DNA from 2 places in the Pedococcus ginsenosidimutans genome. Region 1 is predicted to be linked to the other one. Evidence: predicted binding sites of a transcription regulator. Region 1 holds the regulator's gene; the other holds the start of a gene.
The links. Region 1 encodes LexA, which represses DNA repair genes until DNA is damaged. Its sites were predicted from a motif close to TCGAACANNTGTTCGA; they were not measured.
Positions count from the first base shown of each region.

Region 2: a site for LexA is predicted at 7,938-7,953, ahead of recA (recombinase RecA). Genes of this name have one in related genera too.

Region 1 is NZ_BAABLO010000004.1:393,803-405,776, forward strand. It holds gene ABEA42_RS06570 (hypothetical protein) at 1-343, shown strand, start outside; gene ABEA42_RS06575 (SDR family NAD(P)-dependent oxidoreductase) at 546-1,307, shown strand; gene ABEA42_RS06580 (dihydrofolate reductase family protein) at 1,352-1,948, opposite strand; gene ABEA42_RS06585 (SRPBCC family protein) at 2,029-2,460, opposite strand; gene ABEA42_RS06590 (winged helix DNA-binding domain-containing protein) at 2,509-3,618, shown strand; gene ABEA42_RS06595 (CHAP domain-containing protein) at 3,829-5,103, shown strand; gene ABEA42_RS06600 (LysM peptidoglycan-binding domain-containing protein) at 5,142-5,540, opposite strand; gene lexA (transcriptional repressor LexA) at 5,801-6,526, shown strand; gene ABEA42_RS06610 (DUF4259 domain-containing protein) at 6,574-6,987, opposite strand; gene ABEA42_RS06615 (GNAT family N-acetyltransferase) at 7,160-7,669, opposite strand; gene ABEA42_RS06620 (class I SAM-dependent methyltransferase) at 7,688-8,275, shown strand; gene ABEA42_RS06625 (NAD-dependent protein deacetylase) at 8,256-9,131, opposite strand; gene ABEA42_RS06630 (hypothetical protein) at 9,208-9,726, opposite strand; gene ABEA42_RS06635 (DUF6318 family protein) at 10,131-10,613, opposite strand; gene ABEA42_RS06640 (LysR family transcriptional regulator) at 10,942-11,871, shown strand; gene ABEA42_RS06645 (ComEC/Rec2 family competence protein) at 11,961-11,974, opposite strand, start outside.
Region 2 is NZ_BAABLO010000013.1:193,547-205,520, reverse strand. It holds gene hflX (GTPase HflX) at 1-1,231, opposite strand, end outside; gene ABEA42_RS17860 (class I SAM-dependent methyltransferase) at 1,314-1,931, shown strand; gene dapF (diaminopimelate epimerase) at 1,935-2,798, opposite strand; gene miaA (tRNA (adenosine(37)-N6)-dimethylallyltransferase MiaA) at 2,791-3,720, opposite strand; gene def (peptide deformylase) at 3,731-4,327, opposite strand; gene miaB (tRNA (N6-isopentenyl adenosine(37)-C2)-methylthiotransferase MiaB) at 4,370-5,899, opposite strand; gene ABEA42_RS17835 (regulatory protein RecX) at 5,973-6,695, opposite strand; gene recA (recombinase RecA) at 6,706-7,767, opposite strand; gene ABEA42_RS17825 (effector-associated constant component EACC1) at 8,037-8,444, shown strand; gene ABEA42_RS17820 (caspase family protein) at 8,420-10,786, shown strand; gene ABEA42_RS17815 (GNAT family N-acetyltransferase) at 10,803-11,273, opposite strand; gene ABEA42_RS17810 (ABC transporter permease) at 11,300-11,974, opposite strand, start outside.

The DNA of each region.
Region 1 (11,974 bases):
CTGGTGGATCGAGCACACCAACGACCCGCCGGCCGACCCGGAGCCGGGCACGACCGTCGTCAGCATCGGTGCCGGCGGCATCATCGTCAGCAACGACATCCGGCCGGCCGGCTCGGTCAGCAACGGCGTCTGGGCCATGGACGGCGACCGGTTCAAGGCGACCTTCTGGGGCACCACCGACCTCGGGCCCGACATGCCTGCCGGCAGCGTGCGCGTCCGGGTTCGCGGGCACCTGAGCGGTGGCAAGCTCGTCGGCACCTTCACCGTCACCGGGTACGACGCGACCGGTGCGCAGATCTTCACCGCCACGGGCACCTTCACCGGCACCCGTATGGCGCCCTGACGCACGTGCTCCCGGAGCCGACCCCGCTGCGGCGGGGCCGGCTCCCGTCGTGTGTGCCGGCGACGGAGCCCGCGCGGCGTTGCCGGTGTGCGCCTCGGGCCCTTGGGCCCTACCCGGCCCCGGTGGGCAGCCCGAGAGTGGGAGCACGACCGCGGGACCTTTCCCGGGCAAGCCCTCAGGGCCACCACGAAGGCAGGAACAGATGAACAGCTACGGACTCGGCGGCAGGGTCGCCGTCATCACCGGCGGCGCGTCCGGCATCGGCCGGGCCTGCGCCCACATCCTCGCCCGCTCCGGCGCCGACGTCTCGGTGTGGGACCTCGACCAGGCCGCCATCGACATCGTCCTCAAGGAGCTCGAGGCGTTCGAGTGCCGGACCCACAGCGCGGTGGTCGACGTGTCCGACTCCGCGGCAGTGGACGGGGCCATGGACGCCACCGTGGAGCACCTCGGACACGTCGACATCGCCGTCTGCAACGCGGGCATCGGCGGGGAGGCCCTGAACAGCGGCGACTACACCGACGAGGGCTGGCACCAGGTCATCGGCATCAACCTCGACGGCGTCTTCTACACCCAGCGCGCGGCGATCCGGGCCATGAAGGCCAGCGGACGCGGCGGCTCGATCATCAACATGGCCTCGATCCTCGGCGCGGTCGGCTTCGCCACGGCGAGCGCCTACACGGCGGCAAAGCACGGTGTCGTCGGCATGACGCAGGTGGCCGCGTGGGAGCACGCCGCCGACAAGATCCGCGTCAACGCCGTGGGCCCGGGCTTCATCCGCACCCCCCTGCTGGACGCCCACCTCGAGCAGTCGGTCCTGGACTTCCTCGCCACGCAGCACGCGTTGCAGCGCATCGGTGAGCCCGAGGAGGTCGCCGAGCTGGTCGCCTGGCTGGCCAGCGACGGCGCGTCGTTCGCGACCGGCACCTACTACCCGATCGACGGCGGCTACCTCGCCCGCTGACGCCGGCCACCGGGCCCTTCGGCGCGTCCCGCTTCAGTCCCGCTTCAGTCCCGCTTCACGCGGTAGTCGATGAACGTCGCGAAGCGGGACTGGGTGACCCCGAGCTGCTCGAGCTCGAGGTCACGCGTGAAGCCCTCGAACAGCCGCTTGCCCGCGCCCAGCACGACGGGCGCGACGATGATGCTCAGCTCGTCGACGAGGTCGGCGTCGAGCGCCTGGCGGATGACGTCGGCACCGCCCATCACGTGCACGTTGCGGTCGCCGGCGGCATCCCGGGCCGCCGCCACCGCCTCGCGCACGCCCTCGATGAAGGTGAACGCGCCGCCGTCGGGCTGCTCCTCGGGCCGGTGCGTGACGATGAAGAACGGTACGTCCCAAGGGTTCTCGTCGCCCCAGTGCCCGGAGGCCTCGTACGTGGCGCGGCCGCCGACGACAGCGCCCATGTCGCGCATGCCCTTCTCCATCCACCCCGCGTCCACCGGCTCCATCTCGCCGCGCGGCTCGTCGTAGCTCCACGGGCCGCCGAAGACCCAGTAGTGAAGACGTTCCCCACCCACCCCCAGGCCGCACCCGGGCCCGTCGTCCGGCCCGGTGACGTAGCCGTCGACCGACATCGTGATCCCTGCGATGACCTTGCCCATCGCCTGCTCCCTCGCTCGTCGTGGGTCGTTCCCGTCAGTGGTACCGACCACCCGGGGCCGAGGAACTCATCGCCCGTGGCTCACGACCGGGACGCGTCCTCGCTGCGCGTCTTGAGGCCGGCGGCCTCCATCGCGAGGTAGCGGTCGGTGGTGGCGCGGTACGCCCGCGCGACGAGCTCCCCCAGCCAGCCGTGCGGTTCGATGCTCAAGGTCACGCGGCTGCCCCCACCGGGCAGCGGCTCGACCACGTGACGGGCCTTGGTGAGGATCGCCGGGCCGCGCATGACCCAGGTGAAGGACGAGCCCGGCTCCAGCTCGGTGACCACCCAGTCGGAGGTGGGGATGCGGGGCTGGCTCAGCTTGGCGCTCGACCCCGGACGCAGCGGGCCCTCGTCGAGCCGGCGCGCCCACCGCACCGATGCCGTCCACTCCGGCCAGCGCTCGATGTCGGTCATCACCTCCCACACCCGGGCCGGCGAGGCGGCGATGTCGACGGTGGTGTGCTGCTCCATCTCGACATTGTCCTCCTGCTGTCGGTCCCTTTCGAGAGGATGGGAGGTATGGATTCTGCGCGCGTCCTCGCTCAGCGACTCGCCACCCAGCGCCTCAGCTCGGCACCCCTGCCCCGGGCTGCCGATGCGGTCCGGCTGCTCACGTGCGTCCAGAGCCAGGAGCGCGACCACGCCTTCTTCTCCTTGGGCCTGCGCACGCGGCACGCCACGTATGCCGCCGTTCGCCGCGAGCACGACAGCGGCGACTTCCTGCGCACCCACATCCTTCGCCCGACGTGGCACTTCGTGGCTCGGGAGGACCTTCGCTGGATCCTGGCCCTCACGTCCCCACGCGTGCTCTCGTCCATGGCGGGGCGCCACCGCCAGCTAGGCCTCGACGACACCCGGCGGATGGACTCGGGGCTGTCGCTGCTGGCCGACCTGCTGCAGGGTCGCCGCCACCTGACCCGCGCCGAGATCGGTGAGGCGTTCGTCGAGCGGGGTTCGGCGATCGAGCCCGGACCCCCGCTGGGGCACCTGCTCCTCGTCGCGGAGCTGCTCGGCCTGCTCTGCTCGGGTCCGCAGAAGGGCGTGCACCACTCCTACGCCTTGGTCGACGAGGTCGTGCCGCCGACGCGTGCGAGGGACGAGGACGAGGCGCTCGTCGAGCTGGTTCGCCGGTTCTTCGCCGGGCACGGACCCGCCACGGTCAAGGACTTCACCCGGTGGTCGTCGCAGACCGTCGCGCGCACCAAGGTGGCTCTGGCCCAGCTCGGCGATGTGCTCGAGCAGGTGGACGTCGGGGGCACCCCGCACTGGTTCGACCCCGAAGTGGTGCCGCGACGCAGCCCGGCCGCCACCTCCGGCTACCTCTTCCCCGTCTACGACGAGGTGGTCCTGACCTACCCCACGGTGCCGTTCCCGGCGGTCGCCGACCACCCGTTCGCCAAGCACCCCGACCCGTTCTGGGCCCGGGTCGTCGTCGACGCCCAGAACGTCGGCCTGTGGAAGCGCAGCGTCCGCGGCGGCGAGGTCGAGGTGGACGTCCGGCTGGCGCGCAGCGTGGACGACCAGGGCAGGGCTGCGGTGCGCGAAGCGGCCCAGCGGCTGGCGGACTTCCTCGAGCTGGAGCTCCGCTACCTCGAGGACGACCGGACACCCCACCTCTGGCGCGGCTAGTCGAGCTCGCTGCGTGGGCGAGGGCTCAGCGGCCGCCCATTTCACACAACATCGGGCGACGGCGACGAGAGTTGATGAATTACACGGTTGGACTTAACGGATGTGCCTGACAAAGCGGACATCGCCCGTCCAGTCTGTTCAGGTTGCCGGGTCCCCGGGCCCTGCCACCTGCGCTCCGGCGCCGTACTGCCCCCCACCCCCCAGGAAGTCATGCGCTCACGCCTCCACCGTGCCTCCGCCCACGCCGTCCTGCGCCTGCTCGCGCTGGCCCTGACGGCGACCGCCCTCGTCGCCGTCGCCCCGAGGGCCGCCGAGGCAGCGGGCCTGGTGAGCGAGTGCAAGGCCTACTCGACCGCCTGCATCTCCTTCAGCGGGTATGCCGGGAAGTCGGTGTGGGGCTACCCCGTGAACTCCTCCGGCAACAACTGCGTCAACTACGTGGCCTACCGGTTGGCGCGCAACGGGGTGCGACAGGAGAGCGGGATGGGCAACGGCGGGCAGTGGGCCACCAGCGCCAAGTCGCGCGGCTACGTCGTCGACAAGACGCCGCGCACCGGCTCCATCGCCCAGTGGAACTACGGCAGCGCCTACGCGCCGAGCGCGGGACACGTCGGCTACGTCGAGGAGGTCACGTCGTCGTACATCGCCATCTCGGACTCCTCGTGGGGTGGCGGCTACTCCTCGCGCTGGCGCGTCTACAAGGGCGACCGCAACTGGCCGAGCAACTTCATCCACTTCAGGGACCAGGCCTACCAGCCGCCGAAGTCCGGCTCGTTCCTGCGCGTGCGGGAGACCAACGAGGTCTACCGGCTCGTCGGCTCGGCACCCATCTACACCTCGACGTGGACCGGCCTCGGGGGCACCCAGCCCACCCACCTCATCTCCTCGACGACCCTGGCCTCCATGCCGGCCCGGCTCGCCGAGGGCACCTTCATCCGCGGCGCGCAGCGCAACGAGGTCTACCGCGTGGTGGGCGGCGCACCGGTGTACGTCTATACGTGGACTCCGTTCGGCGGCGCGCAGGCGACGACGAAGGTCGACCAGTACGCCATCGACAAGGCCGGCACCGGCGGCCACTGGAACCACCTGCTCACCCGGCCCGCCGAGGGCACCCTGGTCAAGGGCGGCCAGCGCGGCGAGGTCTACAAGATCGCAGGCGGCGCACCGGTCGTCGTCACCAACTGGGACAACATCGGCGGCAAGCGGACCCCCATGACCGTCGACCAGTACGCGATCGACAAGGCAGGCAGCGCGACCCGCTACAACCACCTGTCGTACCGCCCGGTGGACGGGTCCTACGTCCGCGGCTACACGACCAAGAAGGTCTACCTGATGAAGGGCGGCGTCGCCCACTACGTCTACTCGTGGGACCAGGTCGGCGGGACCCCGCAACCCACGACCCTCGTGGACCAGGTCGCCGTCGACAAGGCGGGTACGTCGAGCCCGCTCTACTGGACCCACATCAAGGACAAGCTGGTCCTCTGAGCTGCAACTGGGTCAGCAGCTGGGTCAGCCGGCCCGGGTCAGCCGACTGCGGGGATGAGCAGCGTCTGACCGGCGTGGACGTCGGAGCCGGCCAGGTCGTTGGCGACCTGGATGCGGGCGACGGCGTCCGCCAGCGGGAGCTGCGGCAGCTGCGCCGCGGCGACCTCGGACAGCGTCTGGCCCGACTGCACGGTCGTCGCGTGGTCGATCACCGCGGCCGACGCGCCGCCGGAGAGCAGGCTGATCGCGAGCACCACTGCGGCCACCAGCACCGTGATGGTGACTGCCAGCCGCCCGGCCCGCGTGAGGCGCAGCGGCGCCGCGGGGCGGATGACGACGTCGTCACCCGTGGGCACGGAGACGAGCTGCGGGCGGGTCGGTCGCACCGGCATCCGCAAAGGTGCGGGGGTGACGTCCCAAGCGACTGCTGCACTCATCTGGTCCTCCGTGGTGGTCAATGTCTGGTGGCGGTTCGAACGGATGTGCGAACTACCTCTGGACTGATTTCTAGCACGCGTGTTCGAATGCGGCAAGACACGCGTCGAACACATGTTTGGCACAGGCGTTCGAACGCCATACGCTGTGTTCATGCCTCAAGCACATCAGAGGCCACTGACAACGCACCCGTACCACCGTCGCCGGACCTCTTCCAAGACCCCGGCTCACGGCACCTGACCTGCGGAAACGAGGAACCGGCATGAGCGAGGACAACGTCAAGGAGCTCCCCGACCGCGACCACGGCGACGGGCTCACCGTCCGCCAGCGCCGGGTCCTCGAGGTGATCCGCAACTCGGTGGACCGTCGCGGCTACCCGCCGAGCCTGCGCGAGATCGGCGAGGCCGTCGGGCTCACCTCGCCCAGCTCGGTGGCGCACCAGCTGTCCACCCTGGAGCGCAAGGGGTTCCTGCGGCGCGACCCCAACCGGCCCCGCGCCATCGAGGTCGTCTCCCCCGACTCCCCCGCCGACATGCGCGGCTACCGCGGCGGGGCCAGCGCCGACGACGAGACGGCCGTCTACGACGAGACCGGGGTCGGCGACCAGCGCCCGGAGGCCTCCTACGTCCCGGTCCTGGGTCGCATCGCCGCCGGTGTGCCGATCCTCGCCGAGGAGACCGTCGAGGACGTGTTCCCGCTCCCCCGCCAGATCGTCGGGGAGGGCCAGCTGTTCCTCCTGCAGGTCGTCGGTGAGTCGATGATCGACGCGGCGATCTGCGACGGCGACTGGGTCGTCGTGCGCCAGCAGCCCACCGCCGACAACGGCGACATCGTGGCCGCCATGCTCGACAACGAGGCCACCGTCAAGACGTTCAAGCGCAAGGACGGCAAGGTGTGGCTGATGCCGCACAACGAGGCGTTCGAGCCCATCGACGGCGACCACGCCACGATCCTGGGCAAGGTCACGGCGGTGCTGCGCCGGGTCTGAGCCTCACGCCGGTCACCTGCGTCAGATGCCTGCGCCAACGGGCAGCGTCAGTCGCCCAGCGTCTCGAGGTACCTGCTCAGGCGCTGGGTGATGTCGTCCGTGGCGCGGGCCTCGTCCCAGAGCTCCCACCACTCGTTGTCGTCCGGGCGCAGGGCCCGGTGCAGCGCCGAGGTGGCCAGGTCCTCGAGGCGCTCGTCGACCTCGAGCGGCTCCTCCTCGACCCAGCGGGGTACGTGGCGCTCGCGCGCGACGCTCTCGGGGTCGTCGCACGCGGCGACCACCACGGCGGCAGCGATGGCCTCGGCCATCTCCGGCGCCTCGATGTAGCCGTCCGAGCGGATCACACGAGCCATGGCCCGCTCCACGTGGGCGCGGCGCTCGTCGGGCCCTGCCTCCTCGAGCGTGTCGAGGAAGTCCAACGCGTCGTCGTTCTCGAACGGTCCCGTTCCGGCAGCTCCCATACCGGCCTCCCTGTGCCTCGGCTCGCACTGGTCCTTGAGCGGTGTGTCCTCTCGCTGGGGCCGGCTGGTGCCGGTCCCCTCGTCACCGAGAGTGCCAAGGGCTGCCACGAAACGCCAGTGGTCGTTCGGCTGAGGTGGCCATGGACCTTCGTTCGCCTCCGGCCGGGGCAGGCTACCCCAGGCGCTGGTACCAGGCGGTGTCGACGTAGCGGCCGAACTTGTGCCCCACCTCGCGCAGCACGCCCACCTGCTCGAACCCGTGCCGACGGTGCAGGGAGACGCTCGCGTCGTTGGGCAGGGCGATGACCGCGACCTGGGTGTGCACGTCAGGGAGCGCGTCGAGCCTGCCGAGCAACGCGGAGTACAGCTGCGTGGCGATGCCACGCCCCCTCGCGCCCTCCGCGAGGTAGACCGAGACCTCCTTGGTGCCGTCGTAGGCGGGCCGTGGGCGGAACGGTCCGGAGAAGGCGTACCCGAGCAGCTCGTCCCCATCCACGGCCACGAGGACGATGTCGCTCCCGGCGGCGCCCGCGACCTTCTCCCCGAGGTATGCCGCCCCACGTGGCTCGGTGTCGAACGTCGCCACCGAGGTGCGGGCCTGCTCGTCGTAGATCGACGCCATGGACGGGACGTCGGCGGCGACGGCATCGCGGACGGTGATCGCGGTGGCGGCCGGGCTCATATCGGCGATGCTAGGGGGATGACCGACCGGCAGCGCATGTGGGACGAGCGGTATGCAGCCAGCGACCGGGTCTGGAGCTCCGGACCCAACGCCGAGGTCGAGCGCATCGTCTCGCCCTTGCCACCGGGGCGGGCGCTGGACCTCGGCGCCGGCGAGGGCCGGCACGCCCTCTGGCTCGCGTCGCTGGGCTGGCGCGTGACGGCGGTCGACTTCTCGGCGGTGGGTCTCGGCAAGGGTGAGTCCGAGGCGACCCGACGCGGGCTCGCAGTCGACTGGGCGGTCGCCGACGCGCGTTCGTGGCAACCGTCGCCGGGCGTCCTCTACGACCTGGTGCTGGTCGCCTACCTCCACCTGCCCGAGGACGTGCTCGGGCGGTGCCGGCGCTGGCTCGCACCGGGTGGCGCCCTGGTCGTCGTCGGTCACGCGTTGCGCAACCTCACTGACGGCGTGGGCGGTCCCCAGGACCCGGCGCTGCTCCACACCCTCGACGAGCTGCGCGCCGCGTCAGAGGGCCTGCAGGTCGAGCGATGCGAGGAGCTGGTGCGGCACACCGAGGGCGGCGACGCGATCGATGCCGTGCTCGTCGCTAGGCGGCCAGCAGCCTGACGAGGTCGGTGAGGGTCGGGCCGAGCGGGGCGTCGAGCTGGATGGTCGCTTCGGCGTCGCCGCGCGTGGCTCCGCGGGTGATGATGACGACGGGTATCCCCCGCGCCGCCGCCCGTCGGACGAAGCGGTAGCCGCTCATCACCTTCAGGCTCGACCCGAGCACCAAGAGCACCTCGGCTTCTTCAGTGAGTCGAAAACAGTGCTCCACCAACGGTTTCGGCACCGACTCACCGAAGAAGACGACATCGGGCTTGAGGGTGTCCTGCCGGCAGACGAGACAGCGCGGGACGATGAAGTCGGCGACGTCGAGCTCGTTGAGGGCGATGTCGCCGTCGGGTCGGATCTCGTTGCTGGTCACCTCGAACGAGGGGTTGGTGGCCCGCATCCGCTCGTCGAGGTCCCAGCGGCTGGAGAGGTCGCCGCACGTCAGGCAGACGACTCGGGCCAGGGCGCCGTGCAGCTCGGTGACGTCGGTGGCGCCGGCCGCCTGGTGGAGGCCGTCGACGTTCTGCGTGATGACCGCGCCCAGACGTCCGGCTCGTTGGAGCTCGGCGACGGCCTCGTGCCCGGCGTTGGGCCGAGCGAGGTTGAACCGTTGCCAGCCGACGTAGCTGCGCGCCCAGTAGCGCTGGCGAGCCTGTGAGGAGCCGACGAACTCCGAGTACTGCATGGGCGTCACGCGTCGCTTGCCGTCAGGGCCGCGGTAGTCCGGGATGCCGGACTCGGTGGAGATGCCGGCACCGGTGAGCGTCAGCACGCGGCGGCGTTCGAGGAGGTCCGCCACCGCCGCCAGCGCTGCCGGGCTGCTGGCTCCGTCGAGGTGGTAGCCGCCCTGCGCTGGATGCGCCTGCGTCACGTCGGTCACCCCCACAGGTTACGTGGGGGCTGCGAGGGTGGCTCGGCGAGCCGACCCCGGCGGCGCCGGGCTCCTGTCAGTGGCTCACCAGGCGCGCCTTGGCCTCCTGCACCTCCAGCGTGGTGACCGGCTCGTCCTGCAGGTCGGCGACGGTGTTGATGTCGACCCACTCGCCACCGTTGACGCGGTACTGGCCGGTGAGCTGGGAGTCGACCGACACCTGGGCAGCGCGCTGCGCCTTGGCATACGTGTGCTTGATGGCGCCGTCGGGGTAGACGCCGCCAGCGTCGGTCACCGCACCGCTCGAACTGCCGTCGCCGTAGCGGAACGTGTAGGAGCGTGGCGCGATCTTGAACTCGACCGACCACGACAAGAGCTTGACCGGCTGGCTGACCTCCCCCGGCTGGAGTCCGTTGTCGTCAGGCCAGGTGGCGCGGTAGTAGGTGGGCAGGTTCACCAGGGTCACGTTGTCGGCCGGCTGGATGGACACCCGCGGCTTGGAGAACGGCAGCTGCTTGAAGGCCGTCTGGATCTGGCCCATCGTCGGCACGGCCGGTGCGGGCACCCCCGGTGGCGCATTGTCGAGCCCACACATCGTGCGGATCGTCGTCCACTCTCCACCGGCTCGGCGGCTCTGAACCCAGAACAGGATCTCGTCGGACGGCGGAGTGCGGTAGGAGCATGCCGTCATGGCGTACGAGCAGTTGGTGGCCTGGCCTCCAACAGTGTCGGAGATCCGCTTCGGCGCACAAGCCGGAACGATTCGGTACTCGACTCGTGGCGCCTCACTTCGGCTAGCCGGCTTGGCGACGACCTCTTTCGACTTCGGTCTTCCAGACGGGCACGTCTTCGCAGTTGCCGCCGCAGCCGCGTTCGACATCTGACCTCCCAGAAGCCCAGTACCGCATGCGTAGCCGGCAGCGGAGGATGGCGCCGGGGAACCAAGCCAGATACACGAAACGAGGAGGGTCGCCGAGATCACGGGTCTCATCAGCGACATCACAACCCCTTGAAGCTATCGACGAGCCAGCGGTTTTCCTGCCAGACGACACTTGTAGACCAGGTAAAGACTCCGGACTTTGAAGTACGTAGGACGTCGCCGTTCCCATTTAGGACGCGAACAGGCCTCTCCTTGCCAGCAACTTCCACGACCTGCGCGGCCGCGTTGCCAGACACCCAGGTCACGAGCTTGATGTCGAACGATGAGCGCTCGGCACGTTCTCCCTTAGTGCGCATGGTCTGAACCACTTCGAACAATCCCCTGCAGTCGGCACACGAGTCTGTGGAGAGAGATCGAATTCGTGATGAGTCCACCGCCACCAGCGACTGACCTACCTGAGTCCAGTAGTACTTCGCGAAGGCTTCGGCTCCGGCGGCTGTGCGCTTGGTCGCTGCGGCGGGTACCTGCACCTCCGGTGCAGCAGTGGACGTCGTCGACTGAGTCGGCGTCGACGAGGATGAAGACGGCGTGGCGCTCCCCACGCTCGTCGTCCCTGAACCGTCGGGTGGTGCCTCGTCTCCCCCGCTGCACCCGGCAACCAGCCCCAACGCCACTACCCCCGCAGCCGCCACGACGGCCTTCGAGAGTCCAGCTCCCCCACGCATGTGTATCCCCCTTGCTCTCACCGGCACAGCCCGTCCCTGAGCACGACGACGGTACCGATTCTACGGAATACCCGCATTTGCGGGCATTCGTCATCCACAGACAGCCACCCCCGGCCAGCCGAGACGCGTGCTCGGACGCCACGCGACTCATCACCGTTGAGACAACATCTAGGCCTACCGATAACCAGCGGTTATGCTTTGGACCATGATCGACGCTGCTGGCCTCCGCGTGATGAAGGCGATCTCCGACGAGGGGAGCTTCACCGGCGCGGCCTTGTCCTTGGGCTACTCGCAGCCTGCGATCTCGCAGATGGTGCGGCGGCTCGAGCAGCGCACCGGCACCGTCCTCGTCGAGCGCGTGGGCCGTAACGTCCGCCTCACCGAGGCCGGCCAGGTCCTCGCGCGCCACGCGGTGGCGGTCCTCTCCGCGCTCGACGCAGCCGAGGAGGAGGTCGCCGCGATCGCGGGTTTGCGCGCCGGGCGCGTGCGGCTGATGGCGTTTCCCTCGAGCTCCGCGACGCTCGTCCCCCGCGCGCTCGCCCTGGTCAAGCAGCGCTTCCCCGACGTGCAGGTCACCTTCACCGAGGCCGAGCCGCCCGAGTCGCTGGCTGCACTCAAGGCTGGTGAGTGCGACCTCGCGGTCGCCTTCGCCTACGAGGGCACCGACGTGGGGCGCGGCGAGGAGGACATGGACCTCTTCGTGACGCACAAGCTCCTCGATGACGAAGTGCGCCTCGCCCTCCCGCGCTCCCACCCGCTCGCCGACCGGGAGAGCCTCGAGCTCTCCGCGCTCGCGCAGGAGAACTGGATCGCCGGCTGTCCTCGCTGTCGAGGGCACCTGCTGCAGATGTGCGCCAACGAGGGCTTCTCCCCGCACGTGGGCTTCGAGACCGAGGACTACGTCGCCGTGCTCGGCCTGGTCGCCGAGGGTCTCGGTGTGGCGCTCATCCCGGACCTCATCCTCCGCACGGCCCACCACCACGACGTCGTCACCCTCCCCATGACGCCCGCCTCCCGCCGCACCATCAGCGTCGTCACGACGGCCGACCTCCAGAGGGTGCCTGCGGTGCAGGCCACCATCGAGGCCCTCTGCGAGGCGGCAAAGGCCACGCCCCGGGTGCTCGCCAGCAACTGAGCACGACGCCGGTGCGCCCGCTGCCACTGGTCCGAGGCCAGCAGTTCGCCTGACCGTTCGGCCGACAGCCCGCCTCTGCTCGACGAAGCTCACCGCCGGCGCC
Region 2 (11,974 bases), on a different contig from region 1:
TGCAGTGCTTCTCGTGGCGGCGCAGCCGGTCAAGCACCTCGGGGTCGGCCGCGTCGGCCTTGTTGACGACGATGACCTCCTTGACGTCCGCGGCGTCGACGTCGGCGAGCACGGCCCGGACGGCGCTGATCTGGCCCTCGGGGTCGGGGTGCGAGCCGTCGACCACGTGCAGCAGCAGGTCGGCGTCGGCCACCTCCTCCAGCGTGGAGCGGAACGCCTCCACGAGCTGGGTCGGCAGCTGCCGGACGAACCCCACGGTGTCGGCCAGCGTGTAGAGGCGGCCGTCCTCGGTCTCGGCGCGCCGGACCGTCGGGTCGAGGGTGGCGAAGAGCTGGTTCTCCACCAGCACGCCGGCGCCAGTGAGGCGGTTGAGGAGGGAGGACTTGCCGGCGTTGGTGTAGCCGGCGATGGCGACACTGGGCACCTCGTGGGCCTTGCGGCTGAGGCGGCGCGTGTCGCGGCTGGTCTTCATCTCCTTGATCTCGCGGCGCAGCTTGGCCATCCGCGTGTTGATCCGGCGACGGTCGAGCTCGATCTTCGTCTCACCCGGACCACGCGAACCCATGCCCTGGCCGCCGGCAGCCTGACCACCGGCCTGGCGGGACATCGACTCACCCCAGCCGCGCAGGCGCGGGAGGAGGTACTGGAGCTGGGCCAGCTCGACCTGCGCCTTGCCCTCCTTGGACTTCGCGTGCTGGGCGAAGATGTCGAGGATGAGGGCAGTGCGGTCGATGACCTTGACCTTGACGACGTCCTCGAGGGCACGCCGCTGGCTGGGGGTGAGCTCGGTGTCACAGATGACGGTGTCGGCGCCCTCGGCGATGACGATGTCACGCAGCTCCTGCGCCTTGCCCGACCCGAGGTAGGTGCCGGTGTCCGGCCGGTCGCGACGCTGGACCAGCCCGGCGAGCACGGTCGACCCGGCGGTCTCGGCCAGGGCGGCGAGCTCGCGCATCGAGTTGTCGGCGTCCTCGGCCGTGCCCTCGGTCCAGACGGCGGCGAGCACGACGCGCTCGAGGCGCAGCTGGCGGTACTCGACCTCGGTGACGTCCTCCAGCTCGGTGGAGAGGCCTGCGACACGGCGCAGGGCAGCGCGTTCCTCGCGGTCGTACTGGTCGCCGTCGAAGCCGTGGCCCGCGTCCGGGCCGAGGTCGCCGCCGGTCCTCGGGGAGGTGTCCTCATCGGCGAGGGCTGCGGCACGGAAGTCGAAGATGTCAGAGCGTGGTGTCATATCTCCCTCAGGGTCTCATTGCTGTAACCACTGCCGCGACCTCTTTATGTCCTCGCGTGCCCCGGGCCCTAGCGTTGTCCTGATGAGCGCCGACGACCACTACTTCACCGCGGCCCCCGCCAGCGCGGCCCAGCAGCGCCCGATGGCGGTGGAGCTGGCCGGTCGCACCGTGACCGTGCAGACCGCCTCGGGGATCTTCAGCCCCGACGGCGTGGACAAGGGCACCGCCGTCCTGCTGCGCGAGGCGCCTGCTCCCCCTGCCACCGGCGCACTGCTCGACCTCGGCTGCGGCTGGGGCCCCATCGCCCTCACCCTCGCGCTGCGCTCCCCCGGCGCCGCGGTCTGGGGCGTGGACGTCAACGAGCGCTCGTTGGACCTGCTCCGCACCAACGCCGCGTCGCTGGGTCTGGAGTCGGTCCGCGCCTGCCGGCCCGAGGACGTCCCGGACGATCTCGAGCTCGCGGCGATCTGGTCCAACCCGCCGATCAGGGTGGGCAAGGCGGTCCTGCACTCCATGCTCCTCGCCTGGCTGCCGCGCCTGGTCGTGGGCGGGGCTGCCTACCTGGTCGTGCAGAAGAACCTCGGCGCCGACTCGCTGCAACGGTGGATCGCCGAACAGCTCCCCGCCGACGCGTACGCGGTGTCCCGGTACGCCTCCGACAAGGGGTTCCGGGTGCTGGAGGTCCGCCGCCTCGCCTGAGGGTCAGGCGAGCGTCGTGGTGCCGTCCGCGACCAGGGCGGCGGGTCCCGCCAGCTCCACCTCCTGGCCGGGGAGCATGCGCACGCGCAGCCGGCCACCCAGCACGTCCACGGTCCACGAGTCGCCGATGTCCCCGGCCCAGAACCGGGTCGCGATGGCCGCGGCGGCCGCGCCGGTGCCGCAGGAGCGGGTCTCCCCCACGCCGCGTTCACGGACGCGCATCCGCACGTGGCCGGGTCCCATCGGGCGCACGAACTCGATGTTGGTCCCGTGCTCCGGCCCGGGGTTGACCACCGGGGGGTGGTGGAGGTCGAGGTTGTCGAGGTCGACGCTCTCGGGGAGGGCGACGACCGTGTGCGGGTTGCCGAGGTCGACGCTGAGGGCCGAGAGCGGGTCGTGCCCCTCGACGTGCACCAGCGCGTCGAACCCCTCGGCGTCGGCGATGTGCGGCTGGGCGAGGCGCCAGGGGCCGAGGTTGACCGCGATGAGGTCGGGCCCGTCGAACCGCACGACCTTGGTGCCGGCGCGGGTGGCGATGGCGAACTCGTCGGCCGTCTCGAGCCCCTCGCGCCGCAGGTAGGCGGCGAACACGCGGGTGCCGTTGCCGCACATCTCGGCGACGCTGCCGTCGGCGTTGCGGTAGTCCATGAACCACCGGGCCGCTCCGGCCTGCTGGAGCACCAGGGCCTCGTCGGCCAGCGCGGTCGGCACGACCCGGATGACGCCGTCGCCACCGATCCCGGCGTGGCGGTCGGCCAGCCGGGCGGCCTGTGCGCTCGTGAGCGGCCGCGACCCCTCGAGGTCGGGCACGAGCACGAAGTCGTTCTCCGTGCCGTGGCCCTTGGTGAAGGGGGTCTGGTCAGCCATGGGACCCATTGTCCCTGACGACCTCGAGGGCCCGCGCGAGCAGTCCGTCCCGCGCGCCGGCCGAGGCGTCGAGCCAGTGGATGCGGGGGTCGGCGTTGAACCAGGACTCCTGCCGCCGGGCGAACCGCCGGGTCAGCGTCGCCGTCTGCTCCTTGGCCTGCTCCTCGTCGAGCGTCCCGTCGAGCTGGGCCAGCGCCTGGGCGTAGCCGAGCGCACGCGAGGCGGTGCGGCCCTGGCGCAACCCCAGCTGGTCGAGCGTCCTCACCTCGTCGAGGAGGCCCGCCTGCCACATGTGCTCGACGCGCGCCCCGATCCGTGCGTCGAGCTCGGGGCGACCGACCCGCAGCCCCACCACCACGGTCGGGCCCACGAACTCACGACGTGGCATCGTCGCCGAGAAGGGCCGGCCGGTGAGCTCGACGACCTCCAGGGCACGCACGATACGGCGCACGTTGTTGGGCTGGATCTGCTCCATCGCGACGGGGTCGAGCGCGCGCAGCCGCTCCGCCATGGCCTCGACACCCAGGGCGTCGGCCTGCGCCTCCAGGCGCGCCCGCACGGCGGGGTCGGTCGGCGGGATGTCCAGGACGTCCAGCGCCGCGCGCACGTACAGGCCCGACCCCCCGACCACCACGGGGCGCAGGTCGCGTCGTGCGATCTCGGTGATGTCGCTGCGCGACGCCGACTGGTACGCGGCGACCGACGCCTCGTCGGTGACCTCGAGGACGTCGAGCTGGTGGTGGGGTATCCCGCGCCGCTCCTCGGGTGCCAGCTTGGCGGTGCCGATGTCCATCCCCCGGTAGAGCTGGCTGGCGTCCGCGTTGACGACCTCGCCGCCGAGGACCTCGGCGAGGTCGAGCGCGAGGTCGGACTTGCCTGTCGCCGTGGGTCCGACGACGGCGACGATCACCGGTGCGGCCACCGGGGGCCGCTCACAGGTCGTGCTCGTCGGGGCTGTCGTGGCCGAACGGGTCGGGGTCGACGCCGGGCATCCAGCTCTGGCCGGGGACGCCCCAGCCGGCCTTCTTCGCCGCCTTGCGGGCCTTCTTGGCCCACTTGTCGCTGAGGCGGTCGACGTAGAGGAAGCCGTTGAGGTGGTCGTACTCGTGCTGCATGCAGCGGGCGAACCACCCGGTGGCCTCGAACGAGATCTCGTTGCCCTCGGCGTCGAACCCGGTCACGCTCGCCCGGTCGCCGCGCTTGAGCGGGAAGCTCTCCCCGGGGACCGACAGGCAGCCCTCGACCTCCTCGTGGGGGTCGGGGTCCTCCTGGGCCGGCTTGGAGGACGCGACGTACGGGTTGACGACCACACCGCGCGCGGGCACGTCGTCGTCGTTGTCCATCTGCCAGGTGAAGATGCGCAGGCCGACGCCCACCTGCGGGGCGGCCAGGCCCACGCCGTTCGCGGCGTCCATGGTCTCGAACATGTCTGCGATCAGCTCGGCCAGCTCGGCGTCGAACGCCTGCACGGGCTCGGCGCGGCGGTGCAGCACCGGGTCGCCCGTGATCACGATGGGGCGGATGGTCATGCGGGGAGTCTTCCAGATCGGCGAGGTCGGTCGGGACGTCGCCTAGCGACAGGCCGGGGCGGCCGGAGCCGCCGGCTGCTGGGCCGGCCGCCCCACCCCGGGCATGCCCAGGGAGACGGCGGGCTTGCCGGGCACGGGCGAGTCCTGCGTCGCCGCCCAGGCGTCACCACCGGCGGTGCGGCGCACGGCGTAGACCCCACCCTCCAGGGCGGCGTCGGCGACGAGGTGGTGCGGGGCGCCGTACGTGACGCCGACGGTGACCATGTCGCCGGGGCGGGGTCGCTCGGCACCGGCGGGGACGGCGAAGTGCACGAGGCGGTTGTCCTGCGCCCGACCGGAGAGGCGGTGGGTCTCGGTGTCCTTGCGGCCCTCGCCGGTCGCGACGAGCACCTCGACCTCGCGGCCCTCGAGGGCGCGGTTCTCGGCCCAGGAGACCTCCTCCTGCACCGCGATGAGCCGCTCGTAGCGCTCCTGGACCACGGCCTTGGGCAGCTGGTCCGGCATCGTCGCCGCGGGCGTCCCGGGCCGGATCGAGTACTGGAACGTGAAGGCGCTGGAGAACCGCGCCTCCCGCACCACGCGCAGGGTCTGCTCGAAGTCCTCGTCGGTCTCGCCCGGGAAGCCGACGATGATGTCGGTGGTGATCGCCGCGTCGGGGATCTGGTCGCGCACCCGCTCGATGATGCCGAGGAACTTCGCGCTGCGGTAGGAGCGGCGCATCTCCTTGAGCACGCGGTCCGAGCCGGACTGGAGCGGCATGTGCAGCGACGGCATCACGTTGGGCGTCTGCGCCATCGCGGTGATGACGTCGTCGGTGAACGCGGCCGGGTGGGGGCTGGTGAAGCGCACACGCTCCAGGCCCTCGATCTCGCCGCAGGCACGCAGCAGCTTGCCGAACGCGAGCCGGTCGCCGAACTCCACGCCGTAGGTGTTGACGTTCTGCCCCAGCAGGGTCACCTCGACGACGCCCTGCTGGACGAGGGCCTCCACCTCGGCCAGGACGTCGCCGGGACGGCGGTCGGCCTCCTTGCCGCGCAGGCTGGGCACGATGCAGAACGTGCAGGTGTTGTTGCAGCCCACGGAGATCGAGACCCAGCCGGCGTAGGCGGAGTCGCGCCGGGTGGGCAGGGTGCTCGGGAAGACCTCGAGGCTCTCCAGGATCTCGACCTGCGCCTCACGGTTGTGGCGCGCACGGTCGAGCAGGGCGGGGAGGCTGCCGATGTTGTGGGTGCCGAAGACGACGTCGACCCAGGGCGCACGGGCGACGATGGTGTCGCGGTCCTTCTGGGCCATGCAGCCCCCGACGGCGATCTGCATGTCGGGGTTCGCGGTCTTGGCCGGTCGCAGCTGCCCGAGGTTGCCGTAGAGCTTGTTGTCGGCGTTCTCCCGGACCGCGCAGGTGTTGAACACGACCACGTCGGCAGTGGACGGCCGGGCCGGCTCGGGGACGCTGTTGACGTCGACGTAGCCGGCCGTCTCGAGCAGCCCGGCGAGGCGCTCGGAGTCGTGCACGTTCATCTGGCACCCGTGGGTGCGTACGTCGTAGGTCTTCGGGGTCGTCTGTGTGGTCATCGCATCGACAAGGGTACGTGGTGGCGTGCGGTGCCCGGGAACGTCCCGGCTCCCCGGCGCCGGTCGAGGGAGGTCAGTCCCGCTGGTGCTCGACGGCCTGCGCGAGGGCGTCGCGGATCACCGACATGGACAGGTCGGCGGGGTAGCCCTTCCGGGCCAGCATGCCGGCCAGCCGCCGGGTCTGGACCGTCGCGTCGAGCCCGTGCATCGAGCGCAGCCTCTTGGCGACCAGGTGCTCGGCCTGGTCGCGCTCGGCGTGCGGGTCGATGGCGTCGAGGGTCGCCTTCGCCGTCTCGTCGTCGACACCCTTGGTGCGCAGCTCGCGGGCCAGGGCACGCTTGGCCAGCCCGCGACCGGCCTGCTGGGACCGGACGAGCATCCCGGCGTAGGCCTCGTCGTCGACCAGCCCGACCTCGGTCATCCGGTCGAGGACTGCTTCGGCCACGTCGTCGGGACAGTTGCGCTGACGGAGCTTGTCGCGCAGCTGCTTGCGGCTCTTGGGTGACATCGCCAGCTGCCGCAGCACGATCTGGCGGGCGAAGTCGTGGGGGTCGGGCTCGGCGTCGCGGGACCTGACGTCATTCTCGGGGTCGCCGGGGATGGGCTGCCACGCCTTCGGCCGACGGGTCCGGGCGCCTGGCTCGGAGGGGGCCCTGGAGGTTGGCTCGGCGGGCGGCTCGGTGGTTGCCTCGGAGCCGGCCGTGAAGGTGGGCGTGGAGGTGGCCTTGGTGCCGGACGCCGTCGCGGCGAGGGCGGCCTCGAAGGCAGCCCTCGCCGCAGCGTGTCGATCAGTCATGCGGGACCGGTCAGAACTCGACCGGGACCTCGGGGGCCAGGTCGGCCGGCTTGTCGACCTGCGGGCCGATGCCGAGCTTCTCCTTGACCTTCTTCTCGATCTCGTTGCCGAGGTCGGGGTTGTCCTTGAGGAACTGGCGGGCGTTCTCCTTGCCCTGGCCGAGCTGGTCGCCGTCGTAGGTGTACCAGGCGCCGGCCTTGCGGACGAAGCCGTGCTCGACACCCATGTCGATGAGGCCGCCCTCACGCGAGATGCCCTGGCCGTAGAGGATGTCGAACTCCGCCTGCTTGAACGGCGGGGACACCTTGTTCTTGACGACCTTCACCCGGGTCCGGTTGCCGACCGGGTCGCTGCCGTCCTTGAGCGTCTCGATGCGACGGACGTCCAGGCGGACCGAGGCGTAGAACTTCAGCGCCTTGCCACCGGTCGTCGTCTCGGGCGAGCCGAACATGACACCGATCTTCTCGCGCAGCTGGTTGATGAAGATCGCCGTGGTGCCGGAGGTGTTGAGCGCACCCGTGAGCTTGCGCAGCGCCTGGGACATGAGGCGGGCCTGCAGACCGACGTGGCTGTCGCCCATCTCGCCCTCGATCTCGGCGCGCGGCACGAGGGCGGCGACGGAGTCGATGACGATGATGTCGAGGGCACCGGAGCGGATCAGCATGTCGGCGATCTCCAGCGCCTGCTCACCGGTGTCGGGCTGGCTCACCAGCAGGGCGTCGGTGTCGACGCCGAGCTTCTTGGCGTAGTCGGGGTCGAGGGCGTGCTCGGCGTCGATGAACGCCGCGATGCCACCGGCACGCTGGGCGTTGGCCACGGCGTGGAGCGCGACCGTGGTCTTGCCGGAGGACTCCGGCCCGTAGATCTCCACGACCCGGCCCCGAGGCAGGCCACCGATGCCGAGGGCCACGTCGAGGGCGATCGAACCCGTGGGGATCACGTCGATGGGCGGACGGACGTCGTCGCCGAGGCGCATGACCGCGCCCTTGCCGAACGACTTCTCGATCTGCCCCATGACGGAGTCGAGAGACTTCGCCTTCTGGTCAACCGTTGCAGTGTTGCCACCGGACATCTTGGCCACCGTTCCTACTTTCCATGTCGAGTCGGGCGCGCCTGCCTTCGACCCTGTCGCTTCATCTGCTGTCGGGTCAGACGCTAGGTGCCGCCACCGACAGCCGTCCCGAGCCGACGAACAGCCTGTGGACGTGGTCCTGGAGGGGGTGCCACCTGTGGACGAGCATACCGAACACGTGTTCGAAACAGCAGAGGCGGACCCACGACACGCCGGGTCGGCGGCAGTAGGATCTTCGGTGCAGGGAAACCGAGCCGGGAGGCGGGCCGATGGAGCCCATGGTGCACCTGACCCTGGCCGAGGGCGGCTCCGACCCGGACCGGCTCGACCAGCTCACGCGGCAGCTCCGCGACGAGCTCGGCCACCTCGACACGGTGGACGTCCGGAGGCCGTCGTCGGCCGCCGCTCCCCCGGGCGCCCGGGGCGTCGACGCGCAGACCGTGAGCACGCTCGCCGTCGCCCTCATGGGCTCTGGTGGCCTCACGGCCCTGGTCACCGCGGCACGCGCGTGGCTCGACCGCGGGCACGAGGCACCCCGGAACATCCGCATGGAGGTCGACGGGGACGTCCTGGAGCTGTCCGGCGCCACCAGCACCGAGCAGGACCGGCTGGTGTCCCTCTTCCTGGACCGCCACGAGCGAGAGACCCCGTCATGGACGGCCGGCGCACAGCCCTGATCGTCGCCAGCGACGAGTTCGAGCACCCGGGCCTGAACCGGCTGCGGGCCCCGATGGCGGACGCCGAGGCCCTCGCCGCCGTGCTGGGCGACCCCGAGATCGGCGGCTTCGAGGTCCGGGTGGTCCACAACGCGCCCTCGCACGCCGTCCAGGGCAGCATCGAGGACCTCTTCGCCGAGGGGCGGCCCGACGACCTGCTCCTGCTGCACTTCTCCGGCCACGGGCTCAAGAGCGACTCCGGCGAGCTCTTCCTCGCCGCCACCAACACCCGACCCGACCGCCTCGCGTCCACCTCCGTGTCTGCCGACTTCGTGCAACGGTGCATGCGTGGGTCGCGGGCCCGCAGCATCGTGCTCTTCCTCGACTGCTGCTACGGCGGGGCCTTCGGTGAGGGCGTCGCGGTCCGGGCGGCCGGCCCCGCCAACGTGCTCGACAGCTTTCCTGCAGGCAAGCTCGGCGGTGGCCGCGGGCGGGCGGTCATCACCGCCTCCAGCGCCATGGAGTACGCCTTCGAGGGAAGCGCCCTGGCCACGGACGACCAGAAGCAGCCGTCGGTGTTCACCGCGGCCGTCGTCGAGGGCCTGCGCACCGGCGCCGCGGACCGCGACGAGGACGGCCTGGTGTCCCTCAGCGAGCTCTACGACTACGTGTTCGACCAGGTGCGCGCCCACAACCCCAACCAGACGCCGAGCAGGGACATCGAGCTGCAGGGCGAGCTCTACGTCGCCAGGAGCCGGCGTCGGCGCGTCCGCGCGGTCCGGCTCCCGGCCGACCTGGGCGCCGCCGTCCAGGACGCCAACATGTACACCCGCCTGGGGGCGGTGGGCGAGCTGCGGGCCCGGCTCGCGAGCCCCGACCCCGGGGTCGCGCTCGGTGCGCTGCACGCGCTGCAGGACGTCGCGCGCTCGGACACCTCGTACGTCGCCGACGCCGCGCGCGAGGCCCTCGCCGCCCTCCCGGCCACACCGGGGACCGAGGCCCCGCGGCAAGCCCTCGCAGCCCAGCCGTCCGCGACGGAGCCGCCCGCACCCGTACCGGGAGACGTCACCCGGGGCGCCAGCCGCACGGCACCCACCCTGCCGGCCGACGGCGACTCCCCTGCCGCTCCACCACCGATCCGGTCACCTGCTGCCGACGCGGAGGCCCACGTGTCGTCACCAGTCGTGCGGCACCGGGTACCGGCCGGCCGGACCCTGCTCGTCGGCGGCGGGCTCATGGTCCTCGCGGTGATGCTCCCCTCCTTCGTGTACGGCGAGGGCGCCTTCGCCTTCCGTGCGGCGCTCGCTGTGGTCCTGCTCGGGGTGGGGGTGCTCGCCTGCGCCACGGGGGTCGCCACCGTGTACGCCGGCGCGTTCAGCGAACGCTGGCGCTGGCCGGTGGCGACCACGGCAGTGCTGGCCTTGGGCACGGCGGCGCTCGTCCTCGACGCCTCGGGCGGCCTGGGTGCGAGCGACGTCGACTTCGGCATCTGGGTCGCACTGGCGGGCTGCCTTACCGCCATCACAGCCGGCGTCCTCGCGGTCGTCAGGGGGCGTCCGGCGCCTGCGACCACGCCCGTCGCCGGGTCCCCGACGGCGCCCACGCCGCTGGCCCGCGCGCTGGGCACGGGCACCCTGGTGGCGTCAGGGACGGTCGTCGCGGCGACCTTCACCGTGCGGTTCACGGGGGACCTCCAGGCGGTGGTCCAGTCGGGCCTGCTGTGGGCATGGCTGTTCCCCGGCTTCGTCGGGCTGGTCGCGGGCGTCCTCTTCCTCCGACCGCGGGCGCGCGCCCACGTCGCAGCCGCCCTGCTCGTCGGGGCCGGTGCAGCCGCCACGTGGGGGCTGTGGGACATGCCCCGGACGTGGAAGGACAGTGGCACCGCCAACCTCGACAGCGGGTACTTCCTCGAGCTCGCCGGCCTGGTCGGGCTGGTCGCCCTCGCCGTGAGGGCCGTGGTCCTCCTGCGGGGCGAGCACGGCCTGTCCCTGGCCCGTCCCGTATGGCGCGCCGTGGCCCTCCCAGCGGGAGTCGGCCTGCTGGCCGCCCTGCCGTTCGTGCGCGTGGCCAGGCTGAACCTCCAGAACTCGCAGACGGGAAACGCCGTCCACGACCTCGTGATGGCCTTCCTCGTCGTGGTCGTCCCGACGCTGACCGCGATGCTGCGGCCCGTGGAGGTGGGACGGTTCGTGCTCCTCGGGTGGTCGTGCGCGGCCGTCGGCACGGTGGTGGACTACGTGCGCCTGCTCAGGGACGCCGGGGCTCCTCTGCTCGGCGTGCCCTACGTGCTCCTGGCGCTCGCCGCGTTCGTGGTCATCGCCCTCGTCGCCCACCCCGGTCGGGCTGCCCCGGGCCCGGCCTGAGCACTCACCTCGGTCGTCAGGGAACGTCCCGGCGCGACTCCCGTCGCATCGGGGTGTGTGGGATGCCGTCCTCGACGAACCCCCTCCCACTCGGGGCGAACCCGAACCCGGCATACCAGTCGACGAGGTGGGACTGGGCGTCCAGGACGACGTCACGCTCCCCCGCCGACTCCAGCACCGAGGACACCAGGAGCGCCGCGAGGCCGCGGCCGCGCCAGGCGCGGGCCGTGGCGACCCGTCCGATGCGCAGCGCGCCGCCGTCGTGCTCGGCGTCGTCCAGCACCCGCAGGGTGGCGACGGGCGCACCCGCGCGCTCGACCCACAGGTGCGTGGTCCGGGGGTCGAGGTCGCGGCCGTCGAGGTCGAGGTAGGGGCAGTCCTGCTCCACGACGAAGACGTCCGACCGCAGCGCCCAGAGCCGGTAGGCGGTCACGGGGTCGAGGTCGGCGAAGGCTGCCGAGTGCACGACGTCCTGGGGTTCGTCCATGGCCGTGATGCTAGGTGCCACCACCCTCAGGACAGCAGCAGCCGTTCGAGACGACGGGCCGCCCCCACGACACCCACCGCGCCGAGCACCAGGAGGTAGGCGACGTGGCCGAGCACACCCCAGCCCACGTCGCCGAGGGTGAGCGCCCGCTCGAGCGCGACCCCGTGGTAGAGCGGTGTGGCGCGCACGACCCACTGCAGTGCGTCGGGGTAGGTCGACAGCGGGAAGAACGTCGCGGAGAACAGGAACATCGGCTGGACCGCGAGGGTGATGTAGTCGAAGTCCACCCACGACCGCATGAACGTCGTCGCGAACATGCCCACCGCGGCGAACGCGAACCCGATGAACACCGCCGCGGGCAGGGCCAGCAGCGCCCACCACGACCGGACGGCACCGGCGAGCAGCGCGATCACGAGGAACGCCGCCGAGTACATGCCTCCTCGCAGCAGCGACCAGCTGATCTCGCCCACCGCGACGTCGCGCGGCCCCATCGGGGTGGCGAGGACGGCGTCGTAGAGCTTGGCGTACTTCAGCTTGAAGAAGACGTTGAACGTCGAGTCCATGACGGCGCCGTTCATCGCGGAGGCCGCCAGCAGGGCGGGCGCGACGAACTGCGGGTAGGTGACGGTCAGGCCCGAGTCGGTGGTGACGGTGCGGACCAGCGCGCCGATGCCGATGCCGAGGGAGAACATGTAGAACAC